2 regions of the Caulobacter sp. 05L422 genome follow, and region 2 is predicted to be linked to the other one. Evidence: riboswitches for the same ligand, from Rfam matches in the RefSeq annotation. Region 2 holds a riboswitch; the other holds the start of a gene.
What was found. Region 2 has a riboswitch for cobalamin ahead of AC1DMQ_RS23175 (TonB-dependent receptor plug domain-containing protein). Riboswitches for the same ligand answer to the same signal wherever they lie in the genome.

Region 1 (8,539 bases), on a different contig from region 2:
CAGAACTCGGCCTCGCGCGGACCCGAGCGGGCGATGGCCAGCAGCAGCGGCAGGGTGGCCTTGCCTTCGCGGAAGTCGTCGCCGGCGTTCTTGCCCAGGGCTTCGGTGGCGCCGCCGTAGTCCAGGGCGTCGTCGGCCAGTTGGAAGGCGATCCCGAGGTTCATGCCATAGGCGCGCAGATTGTCGGATTGGTCCGGTGACACGCCTGCCGAGACGCCGCCGGCTTCCGACGCCGCCGCGAACAGTTCGGCGGTCTTGGCGGAAATGATCTCCAGATACAGCGCCTGGGAGAGGTTCAGGTCGTGGCTGCGGGTGAGCTGCAGCACCTCGCCCTCGGCGATGACGCGGCTGGCCTTGGCCAGGATCTCCAGCGCCTTCATCGAGTTGGTCTCGACCATCAGCTCGAAGGCCCGGGCGAACAGGAAGTCGCCGACCAGCACGCTTTGGGCCGCGCCCCAGATCAGGTGGGCCGCGACCTTGCCGCGCCGCAGCTGGCTGCCGTCGACCACGTCGTCGTGCAGCAGGGTGGCGGTGTGGATGAACTCGACGGCGGCGGCCAGCTTCAGGCAGGCGGCGTTGTCCGACCCGGCCAGGCGGGCGGCGGCCACGGTCAGCAGCGGACGCAGGCGCTTGCCGCCGGCGGCGATCAGGTGCTCGGCCAGGGCGGGAATGACCGGAACCTCGCTCTGCATGCGCGCGGTGATCAGGGCGTCGACCCCGGCCATGTCGGCGGCGGCCAGCCGCACGAGACGATCCACCGATCCCGGCTCCCGGGCGAGGGTCGCTGCAGCTGCGTCCAAAACCATACTCTCCCTGCTGACGCCCGCCGGCGGTCGGCGTGCGCCTCGCGTCCCTTGGGCTTGATCAGCCGTTGCGAGCGACAATGCTGGCGGGATAGGTCAGGGTCAAGGCGAGCACAAGGCTTGAAACGTTGCCGGACGAGATACCAGCCCCTCCGGAACCCTCGGGGGTCACCGAAGACGCCGTCCTGAACGGCCGCGTAAGGCTGCGTCAGCCCGTGGCGGGCTATCGCGCGGGCATGGACGCGGCCCTGCTGGCGGCGGCCTGCGACGCGGATCCCGGCGAACGGGTGATCGAGGCCGGTTGCGGGGTTGGCGGCGCCCTGCTGGCGGCGGCGAGCCGGTGTCCGGAAGCCCGATTCGTCGGGCTGGAGCGCGATTCCGCGGCCGCCGACCTGGCCCGGGGCAATGTCGCGCTCAACGAAATGACCGATCGGGTCGAGATCGTCGGCGGCGAGGTCGAGCGCGGCTTTCGCGCCCTGGACCTGCCGGTGTTCGATGCGGCGATCAGCAATCCGCCCTTTTTCGACGATCCCGCCGCTCTGCGCGCGCCCTCCCCCGAGAAATCCGGCGCCTGGATGGCCGACGGCGGGCTGGCGGCCTGGACGGCGTTCTGCCTGAAGGCGGTGCGCGAGGGCGGGACCATCACCCTGATCCACCGCGCCGACCGCCTGGCCGACATTCTCGCGTTGCTGGCGCCCAAGGCCGGCTCGTTCAAGATCCGCCCCGTCGCCCCCTTCGCCGACGCTCCGGCCAAGCGGGTGATCGTGCGGGCGATCAAGACCGGCAAGGCGCCGCTGGTCCTTCTGCCGCCTCTGGTGCTGCATGAGCGAGAGGGCGCGGGCCATTCGGCGGCGGCCGAGGCGATCCTGCGCGGCGACTCGGCCCTGGGCTGGTGACGCGCGGCGTCATCGCAGCGCCCGGATCACGCCCTGAGCGACCTCGACGGCCTGGACGCGGATGTCCGGCACGGCGTTGATTTCCCAGAGCGCGCCGCGCGTCATCGGCCCGACCGCGAACAGCGTGGGCTGCGCCTGGCCGGACACGGCGATCACGCGATGATCGACGTCCACATCGACGCCCAGACCCAAGGGATCGGGCCGGACCAGCCCCTGTTCCGACAGCGACGCCAGCAAGGGCTCGGACGATCGCGCCAGGCTCGCCGCCGGACCGGTGCAGTTGACCAGCAGGCCGGCCTCGAACCGCTCGGATCGCGCCGAGCCGCGTGGACGCCAGGTCACGGCGAAACCTTGATCCCGGGCGGCGTCGACGCGCTCCAGCCGCCCCGCGATGACCCTTAGGCGTCCCGTCCGGCGCATGTGGTCGATATGCGCCGCCACCTGAGGGGCCAGGCGATGCCGGTGCACGTCCCAGAACGCCCGCCCGTGGCGCAGGAAGCGGGTCCGCTGCTGGAGGCTCCATCCGCGCCATAGCGCCTTGGTCACGGGCCGAAGGGCGTCGATGGCGGTGCGCCACCCATGCCGCTCCGCCGCCGACCGCAGCCAGGCCAGGGTTCGCGACGGCCCCGCCAAGGGCGACGGCGGCGGCGGAAGCGTGACCGGCGGCGCGCCGTCGTGCCGCAGCGGGGTCAGTCCGCGTCGCGACAGGGCGACGAAGGACTGCCCGGGGCGCGCCTCGTCCAGCGCCAGGGCCACGTCGACCATAGTCAGGCCTGAGCCCAGAAGCAGGATCGGCGCGTCTCCCTCTGGAACGCGCGGCTCCCAGCGCCACGGATCGGCGACGTAGAGATCGGATTCGGCGAAGTCCCGATCGACGCCCTCGGGCCGCGATGGCGGCGGATTGCCGAGCGCCAGCACCACCGCGTCCGCGCTCAGCGTGCGCCCCATCCCGCAGGTCAGGCGCCAGCCGTCGCCGGAGCGCGTGATCGCGGTGATCTCGTCGGGCGTGATCACCAGCCGGCCCGCCGCCTCGGGCCCCTCGGCGACCCCGGCCAGCAGACTCTGGAGGTAGGCGCCGTAGTCTCCGCGGGTCGCGAATCCGCCCGGCCCCACGTCGCGCCCCTGAGCCGCCAGCCAGTCGACGAACGCGTTGGGCTGATCCGGCCACGCGCTCATGTTGCCGGCCCGGACATTGAGCCGATGGCGCGGATTGTCGGTCGCGTAGGCCGCCCCAAGGCCAAGCGGACTGCGGCGCTCGACCAGCACGACCTTCACGGCGGCGTCCTGGCGCAGCAGATGAAGGGCCGTCATGACGCCGCTGAAGCCGGCGCCGACGACGGCGATGGTCGATGAAGGTCTCACGCGGCTTAAATCCTACCAGATTGGAAGACATTGTGATCGACCCCGCCTGACCGGTCGATCCCATTCTTTCGCTTCGGCCTCCGACGCTCGGAAAATCATATAAGGATATCTTTATATCCCTCTTGACGATCGGGCGGAACGGGCGCTTCCTATGCTCGTCGTGGTCTGCGGACGCTCGCGTCCGGAGCTAAGAGGGAAGTCGGTGAGGGCCTGAAAACCCGAATCCGGCGCTGCCCCCGCAACTGTGAGCGGCGAGCCGCTGTCCGTTACGTGTCACTGACGCGCCGAAGCTGGATCGGTGGCGTGTCGGGAAGGCCAGGACAGGGGCGCTGACCCGTGAGCCAGGAGACCTGCCCCGACAGATAACGTCCTCCGGCGGGGTGCCCGGTCTGGTCGCTTGCAAGGCGTGACCGGGGCGTGAGCACCCGTGCGCGGCCGACCGCGCGCCCCGATCAGCCTCCCGCCATCACACCGGCAGAGGCTTTTTGAAATGACCGTCACCGTCGCCACCCTGGGCTTTCCCCGCATCGGCCCCCGCCGCGAGCTGAAGCTCGCGCTCGAGGACCACTGGGCCGGCAAGATCGACGCCCCTTCCCTGCTGGCCGCGGCCGCCGAGTTGCGCGCCAAGGCCTGGGCCCGCCAGAAGGCCCTGGGCGTGGATCACGTGCCCAGCAACGACTTCTCGCTCTACGACCACGTGCTGGACGCCAGCGTGATGGTCGGCGCCATCCCGGCCGCCTACGGCCAGGCCGGCGGACCGGTCGACACCGCGACCTACTTCGCCATGGCGCGGGGGACCCAGGGCCAGGCCGAGGTCTGCGAGCACGGCCATCTCCACGCCCATGGCGCCGGCTTGCCCGCCATGGAGATGACCAAGTGGTTCGACACCAACTACCACTACCTGACCCCCGAGGTGTCGCGCGGCCAGGTCTTCGCCTTGTCCTCGACCAAGCCGATCGACGAGTTCCTGGAAGCCAAGGCCCTGGGGATCCGCACCCGCCCGGTGCTGCTGGGTCCGGTCACCTTCCTGAAGCTCGCCAAGACCCGTGATCCGGACTTCTCGACGCTGTCGCTGCTGTCCTCGCTGATCCCCGTCTATGTCGAGGTCCTGCAGCGCCTGATGGCGGCCGGCGCCGACTGGGTGCAGATCGACGAGCCCTGCCTGGCGCTGGACCTGACCGAATTCGAGCGCGGCGAGCTGCGCCGGGCCTATGGCCTGCTGACCCACGCCACGCCGGGCCTGCGCATCATGCTGACCAGTTATTTCGGAGCCTATGGCGACAACCTGTCGACCGCCGCCAACCTGCCGGTCGACGGCCTGCACGTCGATCTGGCCCGCGCGCCCGAGCAACTGGACGCCGTGCTGTCGGCGGCCCGCGAGGGCCTGGTGCTGTCGTTGGGCGTGATCGACGGCCGCAACGTCTGGCGCGCCGACCTGGAGGCCCTGCTCGACCGGCTGGACCCGATCGTCTCCAAGCGCGGCGGCGACCGCGTCGTCCTGGCCCCGTCGTGCTCGCTGCTGCACACGCCGATCGACCTGGAGCTGGAGACGGCCCTGGATCCGGAGGTTCGCCAATGGCTGGCCTTCGCCGTCCAGAAGATCGAGGAGCTGGCCGTCCTGGCCAAGGCCCTGAACGAAGGTCGCGACGCCGTCCGCCCCGCCCTGGAGGCCGCGTCCAAGGCCGCCGCCGCCCGTCGCGCCTCGCCCAGCATCCACGACCCCGCCGTCCAGGCGCGGTTGGCGGCCGTGACCTCTGACGACGCCCGGCGCGGCGCGGCGTTCTCCCAGCGCATCGCCCTGCAGCAGGCGCGCCTGAACCTGCCGCCGCTGCCGACGACCACGATCGGCTCGTTCCCCCAGACCAGCGCCGTGCGCAAGGCCCGCAGCGCCCACGCCAAGGGCGCCCTGGCCGACGCCGACTACCAAGTGTTCCTGCGTGAGGAGACCGCCGCCGCGGTGGCCTGGCAGGAGGAGATCGACCTCGACGTGCTGGTGCATGGCGAGTTCGAGCGCAACGACATGGTCCAGTACTTCGGCGAGCAGCTGGCCGGCTTCGTGTTCACCAAGCACGCCTGGGTGCAGTCGTACGGCTCGCGCTGCGTGCGGCCGCCGATCATCTTCGGCGACGTGTCGCGGCCCAGGGCGATGACGGTGGAGTGGTGGCGCTACGCCCAGTCGCTGACCGACCGGCCGATGAAGGGCATGCTGACCGGCCCGGTCACCATCCTGCAGTGGTCGTTCGTCCGCGACGACATCCCGCGCAGCCAGACCTGCCGGCAGATCGCCCTGGCGATCCGCGACGAGGTGGTCGACCTGGAGGCGGCCGGCGCCAAGGTCATCCAGATCGACGAGGCGGCCCTGCGCGAGGGCCTGCCCCTGCGCCGCGCCGACCGCCAGGCCTATCTGGACTGGGCGGTCGAGGCCTTCCGCCTGACGGCCTCGGGCGTCCGCGACGAGACCCAGATCCACACCCACATGTGCTATTCGGAGTTCAACGACATCATCGCCGCGATCGGGGCGATGGACGCCGACGTCATCTCCATCGAGACCGCGCGCTCGAAGATGGAGCTGCTGGACGCCTTCGAGGCCTACGCCTATCCGGCGGAGATCGGGCCTGGCGTCTACGACATCCACGCGCCGCGCGTGCCGGGCTCGGAGGAGATGGTCGCCCTGCTGACCACGGCGGGCCGCCGCCTCTCGCCGAGCCAGCTGTGGGTCAATCCCGACTGCGGCCTGAAGACCCGCAAGTGGGACGAGGTGCGCCCCGCCCTGGTCAACATGGTGGCGGCGGCCAAGGCCGCGCGGGCGGCGCTGGCGGCGTTGGCGGCCGGGTAGCTCGCTCATCACCACTTGCCCCCTACGGATCGCTTCGCGATCGTCTTCCCCCATAGGGGGAAGAGGCTCTTGAGCGCGGCGTCCTCCGCCCCCTATGGGGGCGGACAGGCGGCGAAGCCGCCAGGTGGGGGCAAGTGCGTGAGCCGCCCTACTCCGCGTACAGCGCCAGCGCCTCCAGGCACATCTCCAGGCCCGTCAGGTCGTGGAGCGGGTCGTCGGTGATGATCACGAACAGCCGACGGGCCTCGGCCCACAGCATCAGGGTCTCGGGCAGGCCGAAGTCCTCGACCACGCAGCCGTCTCCGTCGCGCCAGACGCCGTGCTCGTCGCGCTGGGCGCCGACATGCACCTCGACCCGGTCGACATATTCGGCCTCGCTCTCGTCGGAAACGTTCACATAGGCCATGACCGGCCGGCCCAGCCCGGCCAGCACCCCGGCCTCGAACGCGGCGGCGCTGGCGCAGGAGGGACCGCGGAACGGCGTCAGATTGATGATCCCGGCGTCGGCCTGCCGCAGCTTGGCCATTCTCTCGGCGTAGAGTTCCCGGGCCTGGATCTCGACATTGTCGGCCTGGGTCTCGACGATGGCGGGAGCGGTCAGGCCGGTGAAGCCGTTATCCAGGCAGAGGGCGCGTTGGCGCGCGGCTTGGGCCTCGGCGTCGGGAAGCCAAGGTTCGGGTCCGGCCAGCCAAATGGAACGTACGGGTCTCATAGACCCTTAGAGCTTGCCGAAACGGGACGCTGTCAACCGCCTTGAGGACCATGATCGCCCCAAACCGCCGCACTCTGATCGCCGCGACCGCTTCCGCCCTGGTCATGCCCAGCCTCGCCCCCAACCCCGCGGGGGCCGCCATCAGCGACCCCTGGCTGGCCTATGACCGCCGCCTGCGTCGCCAGCTGGCCGAGGACAGGGGCGACTTCGATCCCGATTTCGAGACCGACCTGCGCGACCTGGGCGACATCTTCCGACGCGGCCAGAGGCTCTCCGAACTGGCGCCCGATCCCGGCCTGACCCTGGCGGCCCGCGCCCACGCCGCCGACATCGTCCGCACGGGGGTCTTCGACCACATGACCCGCGAAGGCTTCGGTCCCGCCGCCCGGGTGGGCCTGCTGGCCCGCGACCTGATCGGCGCCCCGGGCGAGAACATCGCCGAGCGAATGAACGCGGCCGGGGCGGTGCGGCCCGATCAGATCATGGGGCAATGGAAGACCAGCCCCGGCCACCGCGCCAACCTGCTGGCGCCCGGCTTCACCCACGTCGGCTACGGCGTGCTGCGCCAGGGCCGCGAGGTGATCGCGGTCGGGGCCTATGCCGAGGTCTCGGCCCGCCTGGCCGTCCCCGCCCCGCTGCGGGTGGCGTCGGTCGCCGCCATCGCCACGGCCCTGTCGAACGCCACGCCGCGCATCGACCAGTTCTCGGTGTCCGAGCCGGGCGCCGAGGCGCTGATCGAGACCTATGTAGAGGCTCCCGGCGCCCAGACCCTGCCGCCCGGCGCCTGGCAGCTGCGCCCTCACCTGTCGACCGGCGTGCGGAAGTACCTGGTGGCCTGGGGTCCGGTGTTCGTGCTGGGCTAGGGCCTTACGGCTGCGCCACGCCCAGCGTCTCGATGCGGATGGCCACCGCGTCGCCGATCACGCCCGCCGCCCCGGCGCTGCCGAAGGCCTTGCGGCTGATCGAGCCGGTGATGGTGAAGCCGGCCTGCTTCTTGTTGTTGTTCGGGGCCGAGCCCAGCTTGTTCAGCTTGACGTCGAAGGTGGTCGGCAGGGTCACGCCCATGATCGTCAGGTCGCCGGTGACCTTGGCCGTCGCGTCGCCGGTCTTCTCCACCTTGGTCGACTTGAAGGTCATGGTCGGGTTCTTGGCCGCGTTCAGCCAGCGCTCGCCCTTGAGGTGCTCCTCGCGCGTCGCGTTGCCGGCCTGCAGGCTGTCGACGCTGACCGTGGCCTCGACGCGCGACTTCTCGGGCGCGGCCTCGTCCAGCCAGATCGTGCCTTCAGCCTTGCCGAAGATGCCGATCACCGAGGTGAAGCCGAAGCGGTCGATGACGAAGCTGGTCTCGGTGTGGGTCTCGTCGAGCTTGTAGGCGACCTCGGCGGCGGCGGCCGGCGTGGCGGCGGCCCCCAGGGCGGCGCAGGCGGTCATGACGGCGAGCAGGCGTTTCATCGGGCGTTCCCCTCATCCCGTTCAGCGGGACGGCGGAAGCTTCACGCGAAGGGCGACGAACGGCAAGCGCCCAAACGAAAAGAGCCCGGCGCGAGGCCGGGCTCTTCCGTATCCAGCGATGAAGCCGAAGCCTAGTTCTTGGCCACGTCCACCAGCTTGTTCTTGGCGATCCAGGGCATCATGGCGCGCAGGCGGCCGCCGACTTCCTCGATCTGGTGCTCGGCCGAGCGGCGACGGGTCGCCTTGAAGCTCGGCTGGCCCACCTGGTTTTCCAGCATGAAGTCGCGGACGAACTTGCCCGACTGGATGTCTTCCAGCACGCGCTTCATCTCGGCCTTGGTTTCCGGCGTGATGATGCGCGGACCGGTGACGTACTCGCCGTACTCGGCCGTGTTGCTGATCGAGTAGTTCATGTTGGCGATGCCGCCTTCGTACATGAGGTCGACGATCAGCTTCAGCTCGTGCAGGCACTCGAAAT
Region 2 (8,539 bases):
CAGCCGCCGGGTGTTGGTCGCGTTGTCGAAGCTGTGGCCGACATACTGCATCGTCACGCCGGCCGTCAGGCCGTTCGGGAGACTCAGTTCCGCGTCGGCGTTGGCGGTCTCGCCGGCCCGGCGCACCAGGTCCTTGCCGTAGTTGGCGCCGGCCGACTTATTGACCGCGTCCATGTTGGTGTAGTTGGCCGACAGGGTCAGAAGCGAACTGACCTCGAAGCTGCCCTCCACCTCGACGCCGTCGGCCTGGGTCTTGGCCGTGTTGGCGTACCCGCCGAAGTTGGGCGGGGTGTTGTTCGATAGGAAGTCGATCTGGTTCTTGGTGTCGCGGCTGAAATAGATGATCGCACCGCGCAGGCGGCCGTCCAGGATGCTGTGCTCGACGCCGATGTCCCAGCTCTTGGCCTCTTCGGGCTTCAGGGCGGTGTTCCCGTAGTCGCTGTACAACTGGTACAGCGACGGGGCCTTGAAGCCTTCGCCGTAGTTGGCGCGGAAGATCGTGGCGCCGTCGTTCAGGCTCCAGGCCGCGCCGGCCTGGTAGGTGGTGGCGCCGCCGAAGGTGTCGTGGTCGTCGTGGCGGACGCCGCCGGTCAGGGTCAGGCCCTCGACGAGCTTGGCCTGCAGCTGGCCATAGACGCTGTCCATGCTGGCCGCATGCCGGCCGGGCGTGGGGTTCGGGTCGAAATCGGACGGCGCGGCGGTGCGGAACCAGGAGCGCTCGGTCTCGGCCCCGAACACCGCGCGCCAGACCGGGTTGATCGTCCAGGTGCCCTGATATTCCAGGCTGTTGTCGGTGCCCCGGGCGTCGAAGGTCTTGGTGGTGACGGCCTGGTCGGGGTTGTAGTTGTCGCGGTCGGTCTGGGTGTACGAATAGCCGACGCGGCTGTTCAGGGCGCCGTCGAAGTTGGACAGGCGCGCGCCCAGATAGCTGACCAGCTCCTTGGTCTTGCCGTACTCGGCGGTGTCGGCGAAGGCGAAGGCCGGGGCGGGGAAGCCGTCGAACTCGTTGCGGCCGGCGGCGTAGGAGACGCGGGCGTCAAGGCTGGCCCAGTCGGTGACGTTCAGGTCCACCCGGCCGCTGACGGCGGTGTTGCGGTAGCCGTCCTTCTCCTTGCCGCCCATGGCTTCGTCGAAGTTGGAGACGCCGGCGGTGGTGTAGGACCCGCCCGCCAGGCGCCAACCGCCCCAGGCGCCGCCGGCCCCGACGCCGACGCGGGCATAGGCCGTGGCGCGCGAGCCGCCTTCGATCACGGCGTCGCCCGACAGCGGACCGTCCGGGGTCTTGGTGATCATGCTGACCACGCCGCCGATGGCCTGGCTGCCCCACAGGGTGGATTGCGGACCGCGCAGCACCTCGATGCGGTCGACGTCGCCGGCCAGCAGGGTGGCGAAGTTGTAGCCGCCGCCGGTCGAGGACGGGTCGTTCAGCTTGACGCCGTCGATCAGCACGGCGGTCTGGTCGGTCTCTGCGCCGCGGATGCGCACCTGGGTCGAACCGCCCACGCCGCCGTTGCGGGTGACGGTGACGCCGGGGGTCCGCGACAGCAGGTCGGAGACCACGACGGCCTGACGCTGGCGCAGGGTCTCGGCGGTGATGACGGTCATGCTGACCGGGACTTCGGACAGCTTGTCGGCGGCGCGGCCGGCGGTGACGACCACCTGGTCGACCGCGTTGGCGTCATCGATGGTCTCGGCGGCCAGCACTTGGCTCGGCAGGGCGAGAACGGGAAGGGCGGCCACCAGGGCCAGGACGGAAATCGAGCGCATTTTCAAATCCTCCGTGCGCAGCAACGAAGGCTGGCCCGAAGATTCGGACCGGCCTGACGATGTCGCCTCGGGGGAAAAGAACCCCATCGTACGGCGCACCCCGGCCGGACGAAGGACGACCGCGACGGGCAGGTCTCCTGGCTCGCGGGTCAATGCCGGTGCGTGTCGCCTTCCCAGCCGCTTTCCCCAGGTGTTCTTGGGAAGAAAGGCCAGTGGCTAATGACACGCGGGCTCGCCGCTTACAGTTGCGGGGGCAGCCCGGGTTTCACACCCGAGTTCCCTTTTCATCCTCTTTCGAGGAACCTGTCGCGAGAGCTGCACTATATGTTGCGCCGCACACGGTCAATCTGACTGGGCAATCTGGAGCGCGTCTTGCCGTTTACCCTCGTCCTGGGCGGAGCCCGATCCGGCAAGAGCGCCTTCGCCCAGGCGGCCGCCGAGGCGCTGGCCGCCGAATCCGGCGGTCGGCTGGTCATGGTGGCCACGGCCCAGGCCTTCGATTCGGAGATGGTCGAGCGCATCGACCGGCACCGCCAGGATCGCGGCCCGGCCTGGACGACGCTCGAGGCCCCGCTGGACCTGGCCGGCGCGCTGGACGGCCTGGGGGCCGGCGACGTGGTCGTGGTCGACTGCCTGACCCTGTGGCTTTCCAACCTGATGCTCGACGAGCGGGACGTGGCGGCGGCCATGGCCCAACTGGTCGCCGGCGTGGAGCGGTTCGAGGGGAGGTTGTGGCTGGTGTCCAACGAGGTCGGGTTCGGTATCGTGCCCGACAACGCCCTGGCGCGGCGGTTCCGCGACGAGGCCGGGCGGCTGCACCAGGCACTGGCGCAGGTCGCCGACGCGGTGACCCTGGTGGTGGCGGGGCTTACGCTGCGCCTGAAGTGAGAAAAACTCCATTGAGCGCTGATATCCCACGTCTAAGGTGTGGATAAGCAGCGGCCGCCCGCGGAGACGGGTGGTGCTCCAAGAGGACGCCATGAACGCCATTGCCCCCATCACCGCTTCCGAAGCGCCCGACTACGCCGGCCTGACGGTCACCCCCGCCGGTCCCGTCCTGGGGGCCGAGATCTCGGGCCTGGACATGCGCCAGCCTCTAGCTCCCGAGATCGTGGCGGCGATCCGGACGGCGCTGCTGCGGCACAAGGTGGTGTTCTTCCGCGACCAGGACATAAGCCATGAGGATCACGTCCGTTTCGGCCGATATTTCGGGGACTTGGAGGGGCATCCTGTCACCGCTCATGTCCCAGGGTTTCCCGAGATCCTGCACATCGAGGCCGCCGACGGCATGAAGCTGCGCGAGGAGATCGTGCCGATCGTCCGCGTCGCCAACAAGTGGCACACCGACGTCACCTTCCGCCCCGCGCCGTCGATGGGCGGGGTGCTGCGCATGCGGCACATGCCGCCGCTGGGCGGCGACACCCTGTTCGCCGACACGGCCGCCATCTATCGCGACCTGCCGCAGACGCTGAAAGACCAGCTGGCGACCCTGAGCGCCGAGCACGACATCCTGCAGAGCTACGGCTACCGGGTCGACGAGGCCAAGCGGCAGGAGCTGCGCGCGGCCCACCCGGTGCAGGCCCATCCGGTGGTCCGCACCCATCCGGAGACCGGCGAGAAGCACCTGTTCGTCAACAAGGTCTTCACGACCCGGATCCTGGGCCTGCCCGAGGACGAGGCCGCCAAGCTGCTGGCCGACCTGCTGGAGCGGGTGAAGACCCCCGAATACCAGGTCCGCTTCCGCTGGACGCCCAACGCCATCGTCTTCTGGGACAACCGCGCCACCCAGCACTACGCCATCCTCGACTACTGGCCGCAGGAACGCATCGTCGAGCGGGTGACGATCCAGGGCGACGTCCCGTTCTGAAGCGACCTTAGCTTGGCTGTGAAATCGGCAGGGAAGCCAGTGGGTTGTCGCGAAGTCCGGTGGGCGATCAGGAGCGCGAGGCGCGCGTGTCGACCCGGCGTTCCATCAGCAGCAGGCTGAGCATCACCAGGAAGGCGAACACCAGCAGCGCGCCCGCAAGCTGGTGGGCCTTGGTCCACTCCAGGGTCTCGACCAGCCGATAAATCTCGATCGACAGCACCTCGGTCTGGCCCGGAATGCCGCCGCCCAGCATCATCACCACGCCGAACTCGCCGATCGTGTGGGCGAAGACCAGCAGGGCGGCGACGGCGTAGCCCGGCAGGGCCAACGGCAGGGCCACCTTGCGGAACGCGCTCCAGGGCGAGGCGCCCAGGGTGGCGGCGGCCTCCAGCGGCTCGTCGCCGATGGCGATGAAGGCGTTGCGCAGCGGCTGGACCGCGAACGGCAGCGAATAGATCAGCGAGCCGATCACCAGCCCCTGGAAGGTGAAGGCCAGGGTGCGGACCCCGAACGGATGCAACAACGCGATCAACGGGCTCTGCGGGCCCAGGGCGATCAGCAGGTAGAAGCCCAGGGCGGTCGGGGGCAGGACGATCGGCAGGGCGACCAGGGCACCGACCGGCGTCTTCCATGGCGAGCGTCCGCGCGCCAGCCACCAGGCCAGGGGCGTGGCCAGGATCAGCAGCAGGATGGTGGTGATCCCGGCCAGCTTGGCCGTCAGCCACGCGATCTCGAGCATGGTCAGCGGACCCGGAATTCGATCGGCGGCGGACGTTTCTGCATGGCTTTGGTCCGGGCGGGCGTCGGGCTATGTAGTCGAGCTACATAACGAGCTTTCGCGCCCGAGTCACCCTCGCGCCGTCCCTACAATACCGCCAGCTAGTGGACGGTCGCCCGCTCGGGCGGCGGTTCGCCCGGTCCGGCGCCTTGCTCCTCGCGCAGGCGGACGGGCAGGGGATAGCCGTCGACCCTCAGGGCCGCGTTCAGGGCGCGCGCCAGCACCATGGTCGGCTGCGAATCGACCAGCAGCGGTTCGAGCAGGGCCTCGCCGGCCGCGGTCGCGGTTCCCGCCAGGCCGCACGACACCATCAGCCGCTGCTCGTCCGTCGAGATGCCGCCGCAGGCCGGACATTCCACCTGGATCGGCCGGCGCAGGCTGGCCTCGACCGCCTGCATCCAGGCGACGAACAGCCCGCCTGTCCGGTTCGACGACCGAAACGCCAGGGCCTGGGCGACCAGGCGGGTGGGATGCTCGCCCGCCGACCTCAACGCCGCCCATTGCCGCATGGCGCTCAGGAGCAGCCTTTCGCCGACGGTCGGGCCGGAAGTCCATCGAAGCGCTGCGGTGTCGGGAGTCATGGCGACCTCTGCCGGGAGGATGTCGCGTCCGTTGTTGCGACTGGTTCGCAATATCTAGTCCCCGAAGTTGTTGAGAGTCAATCGCAACAACAACATCCGGTATGCTGGACCGGCGACCGTCAGCGGCCTAGGTTAAGGAGCCGTCGCAACCTGTTCGCCGCACTGAGTCTTTGGAGTCCGCGCTGTCCGCCCCACCTTCGACGATCACGCCGATGACCCGGCTGTACGGCGAGAAGCGGGCCAATCTGGTGCGCGTCTTCGCCGTGAAACTGCGCTCGGTCAGCGAAGCCGAGGACCTGATCCAGGACCTGTTCCTCAAGGTGCAGGCGCTTGGCGACCTCGAGGTCGAAGGCGACGGCTCGGCGTTGCTGTTCCGCATGGCCAACAACCTGATGCTGGACCGGCTGCGCAGCCAGAACCGCGCCAGCGCGCGTGATGGTGGATGGCGCAGCCTTCAGGGCGCTGTGCTGGGCGACCAGCAGGTGGCCGACGTTCCCTCGGCCGAGGAGGTCGTGGCCAGCCGGCAGCGCCTGAAGCTGATGATGGCGGCGCTGGAGACCCTGCCGCCGCAGGTGGCCCGCGCGTTCAAGCTTCACAAGCTGGAAGGTCTCAGTCACGCTGAGACCGCCGTCGCGATGGGAGTCAGCCGCAGTTCGGTCGAAAAGCATGTAAGCGCGGCCTTGAAGGCGCTGATGGCTAAGTTGTCATGAGGGCGATTATTGTTTCTGGAACGGCTTTTGGAGGTTCCGCCGCCTTGGTGACGTCTTATCCTTGCGAGGACGCCGCGTGGCGTCAGGACGGAGCGAAATGACGCGTCCCCAAACGGACATCGACGCCGAGATCGCCGAGGCCGCGATCGACTGGCTGGTCCGCCTGCAGGGCGAGACGGTCACCGAGCGCGACTGGCTGGATTTCGACGCCTGGCTGACGGCCTCGCCCGTCCATGCCCAGGCCTACGACGCCGTGCTCGCCTTCGACCACCGCCTGGATCTGGACGCGCGCCTCGCGGAGGGCGCGCCGATCGGCGCTCCCCTGGTCGCCTCCAACGTGGTCCCGCTGCGGCCGGCGCGACGCGCCTGGCTCTGGTCGGCGGGGGCGGCGATCGCCGCGACCTTCGTCGCCGGCGCGATCCTGCTGCCCAACGGCGGCCTGATGGGCGTGCACGAAACCACCTATTCGACCGGCGTCGGCGAACGCCGGACGATCGCGCTGGAGGACGGCTCGCGGATCGAGATGAACGCCGCCTCGCGCCTGACGGTGCGGTTCGAGCGCAATGCGCGCCGTGTCCACCTGGGCGACGCCCAGGCGTTCTTCGACGTGGCCAAGGATACTTCGCGTCCGTTCCTGATCTCGGCGGGCGACACCCAGGTGCGCGTCGTCGGCACGCAGTTCGATGTCCGGCATCGCGACGGACAGGTGGCGGTCAACGTCCAGCGCGGTCTGGTCGAGGTGCGTCCCAACCTGTCCAGCGACGCCGCGTCGTTCCGGCTGCGGCCGGGGCAGGGGCTTTCCCACCGCAAGGGCCGGACCGACGATGCGCGGCTCTCGACGGTGGCCGTCGAAGAGGTCGCGGGCTGGCGTCAGGGCCGGCTGATCTATCGCGATCAGCCGCTTTCGCAGATCGCCGGCGACATGAACCGGCTTTTCCCGCGTCCGGTGAAGCTGGGCGACGCCGAGGCCGCCAATATGCGACTTTCCGGCGTGTTGATCGTCGATGAACAGGATGCGATGGTCGATCGACTGTCACACCTGCTTCCCGTCCGAACGACGACGACCAAAGACGCTATCGTGATCCGGGCGCGCTAAGCCTTGCTGACGGGCCTGGAATCGTTCGATGCGCGAAGCTTGAGCTCTAGGGGGATAGAGCTGGAGCCCGATGATTTCGGACACGGAATCCCAGCTTCGACGTCTACCTGACGATCCGGTTTCCGGAGCGATCGCGTTCGGCCGCCTGCGCTCCGCCGCTTCTGTCCTCGTTCTGACCCTGGCTTCGAGCCTGGCCCTGGCCGGGCAGGCCGATGCGGCGCCGGCGCGTTTCCGCTTCAACATTCCCGCCAAGCCCAGGTCGGAGGCGCTGATCGACGTCGGCGTCCAGGCACGCGTCACCCTCGGGGGCGCCTCGTCGTGCCCGGGACGCAGCGCGGCCGTCGTCGGCGTCCTGACCCTGCGCCAGGCGCTCGACGCGGTGACCGCCGGCGGGCCGTGCCGGTTCGAGGTCCTCGACAACGCCACGGTCAGCATCCTGCCGGCCCAGGTCCCGCCCGCCCGGCCCGCGGCGCGCGTCAAGCCGCCGGTCGTCGCCCAACCGGCGCCGGCGGCCGTCCCGACCCTCGATAGCGTGATGGTCACCGCCACCAAGCGCCCGACCCGCCTGGGCGCGGCGGCCGGCGGGGTCAGCGTGATCGGGGCGGCGCGGTTGCGCGACACCGGCGCGATCGACACCACCAGCATCTCCCAACAGACCGCCGGCTTCATCACCACCAACCTCGGCGCGGCGCGCAACAAGATCATGCTGCGCGGCCTGTCGGACGGCACCTTCACCGGCCGCACCCAGCAGACCGTCGGCACCTATCTCGACAACATCCCCCTGACCTACAACGCCCCCGACCCGGACCTGCGCCTGCTCGACGTCGACCGCGTGGAGATCCTGCGCGGACCCCAGGGAGCGCTTTATGGCGGCGGATCGCTCAGTGGGGTCTATCGGATCGTCTCCACCAAGCCGGTGCTGAACGCGTGGTCGGGATCGGTCCTGGCCGGCGCGGCCGCGACCGAGTCCGGCTCGCCCAGCAGCCGCCTGGAGGGCGTGCTCAACCTGCCGGTGGCCGCCGATCGCGCCGCCCTTCGACTGGCGGCCTACAGCGACGTGGAAGGCGGCTATGTCGACGACGTCAATCTGCGCCTCTCGAACGTGGACCGCACCACGCGCACCGGCGGTCGCGCGGCCTTGTCGGTGGTGGTCGATCCGGACTGGTCGATCCTGGTGTCCGGCGCGCGCCAGGACCTGCACGCCACGGACAGCCAGTACACCACCCCCAGCCTGGGCGGGCAGAAGCGCGCCAACCAGGTGCGCGAAACCCACGACAACGTCCTGCAGCAAGGCGCGGTGACGATCACCGGGGCGGGGGACTGGGGCCGGTTCGTGTCGTCGACCGGCTATGTCCGCCACCGGTTCGCCAGCCGGTTCGACGCCACCGCCGCGCTGAACGGCGCCGGCTCGCCTTCGCTGGACGTCGGCCTGTTCGACGAAGCCAGCAAGGTGCGGCTGCTGGTCGAGGACGCGGTGCTGTCGTCGCCCGACACCGATCGCTTCCGCTGGCTGTTCGGGCTCTACGGCCTGGCCAGCTTGGAGGACAGCGACGGCGAACTGCGGGCGCGCACGCCCTACGACCCTTCACGCCTGATCTATCTGGAGGCCCGCCGCGATCGGCGGCGCGAACTGGCGATCTATGGCGAGACCGCCTACGACCTCGGCGGCGGCTGGACCGCCAGCCTGGGCGGCCGGGCCTTCCGCAGCGAGGTGCATACGACCTCGATGGTCGAGGCGCC

Region 1: it holds a riboswitch for cobalamin, as region 2 does, so the genes downstream of both, metE (5-methyltetrahydropteroyltriglutamate--homocysteine S-methyltransferase) here and AC1DMQ_RS23175 (TonB-dependent receptor plug domain-containing protein) in region 2, are expected to answer to the same signal.

Annotation. Positions count from the first base shown of each region.
Region 1 is NZ_JBFTOB010000032.1:39,796-48,334, reverse strand. It holds gene AC1DMQ_RS24290 (polyprenyl synthetase family protein) at 1-800, opposite strand, end outside; gene AC1DMQ_RS24285 (tRNA1(Val) (adenine(37)-N6)-methyltransferase) at 1,019-1,699, shown strand; gene AC1DMQ_RS24280 (FAD/NAD(P)-binding protein) at 1,709-3,061, opposite strand; cobalamin riboswitch at 3,206-3,433, shown strand; gene metE (5-methyltetrahydropteroyltriglutamate--homocysteine S-methyltransferase) at 3,552-5,897, shown strand; gene AC1DMQ_RS24270 (nucleoside 2-deoxyribosyltransferase) at 6,046-6,609, opposite strand; gene AC1DMQ_RS24265 (CAP domain-containing protein) at 6,660-7,472, shown strand; gene AC1DMQ_RS24260 (YceI family protein) at 7,477-8,061, opposite strand; gene ilvC (ketol-acid reductoisomerase) at 8,193-8,539, opposite strand, start outside.
Region 2 is NZ_JBFTOB010000029.1:27,606-36,144, reverse strand. It holds gene AC1DMQ_RS23175 (TonB-dependent receptor plug domain-containing protein) at 1-1,767, opposite strand, end outside; cobalamin riboswitch at 1,878-2,089, opposite strand; gene cobU (bifunctional adenosylcobinamide kinase/adenosylcobinamide-phosphate guanylyltransferase) at 2,140-2,655, shown strand; gene AC1DMQ_RS23165 (TauD/TfdA dioxygenase family protein) at 2,747-3,634, shown strand; gene modB (molybdate ABC transporter permease subunit) at 3,702-4,373, opposite strand; gene AC1DMQ_RS23155 (hypothetical protein) at 4,514-4,993, opposite strand; gene AC1DMQ_RS23150 (RNA polymerase sigma factor) at 5,206-5,703, shown strand; gene AC1DMQ_RS23145 (FecR family protein) at 5,801-6,799, shown strand; gene AC1DMQ_RS23140 (TonB-dependent receptor) at 6,870-8,539, shown strand, end outside.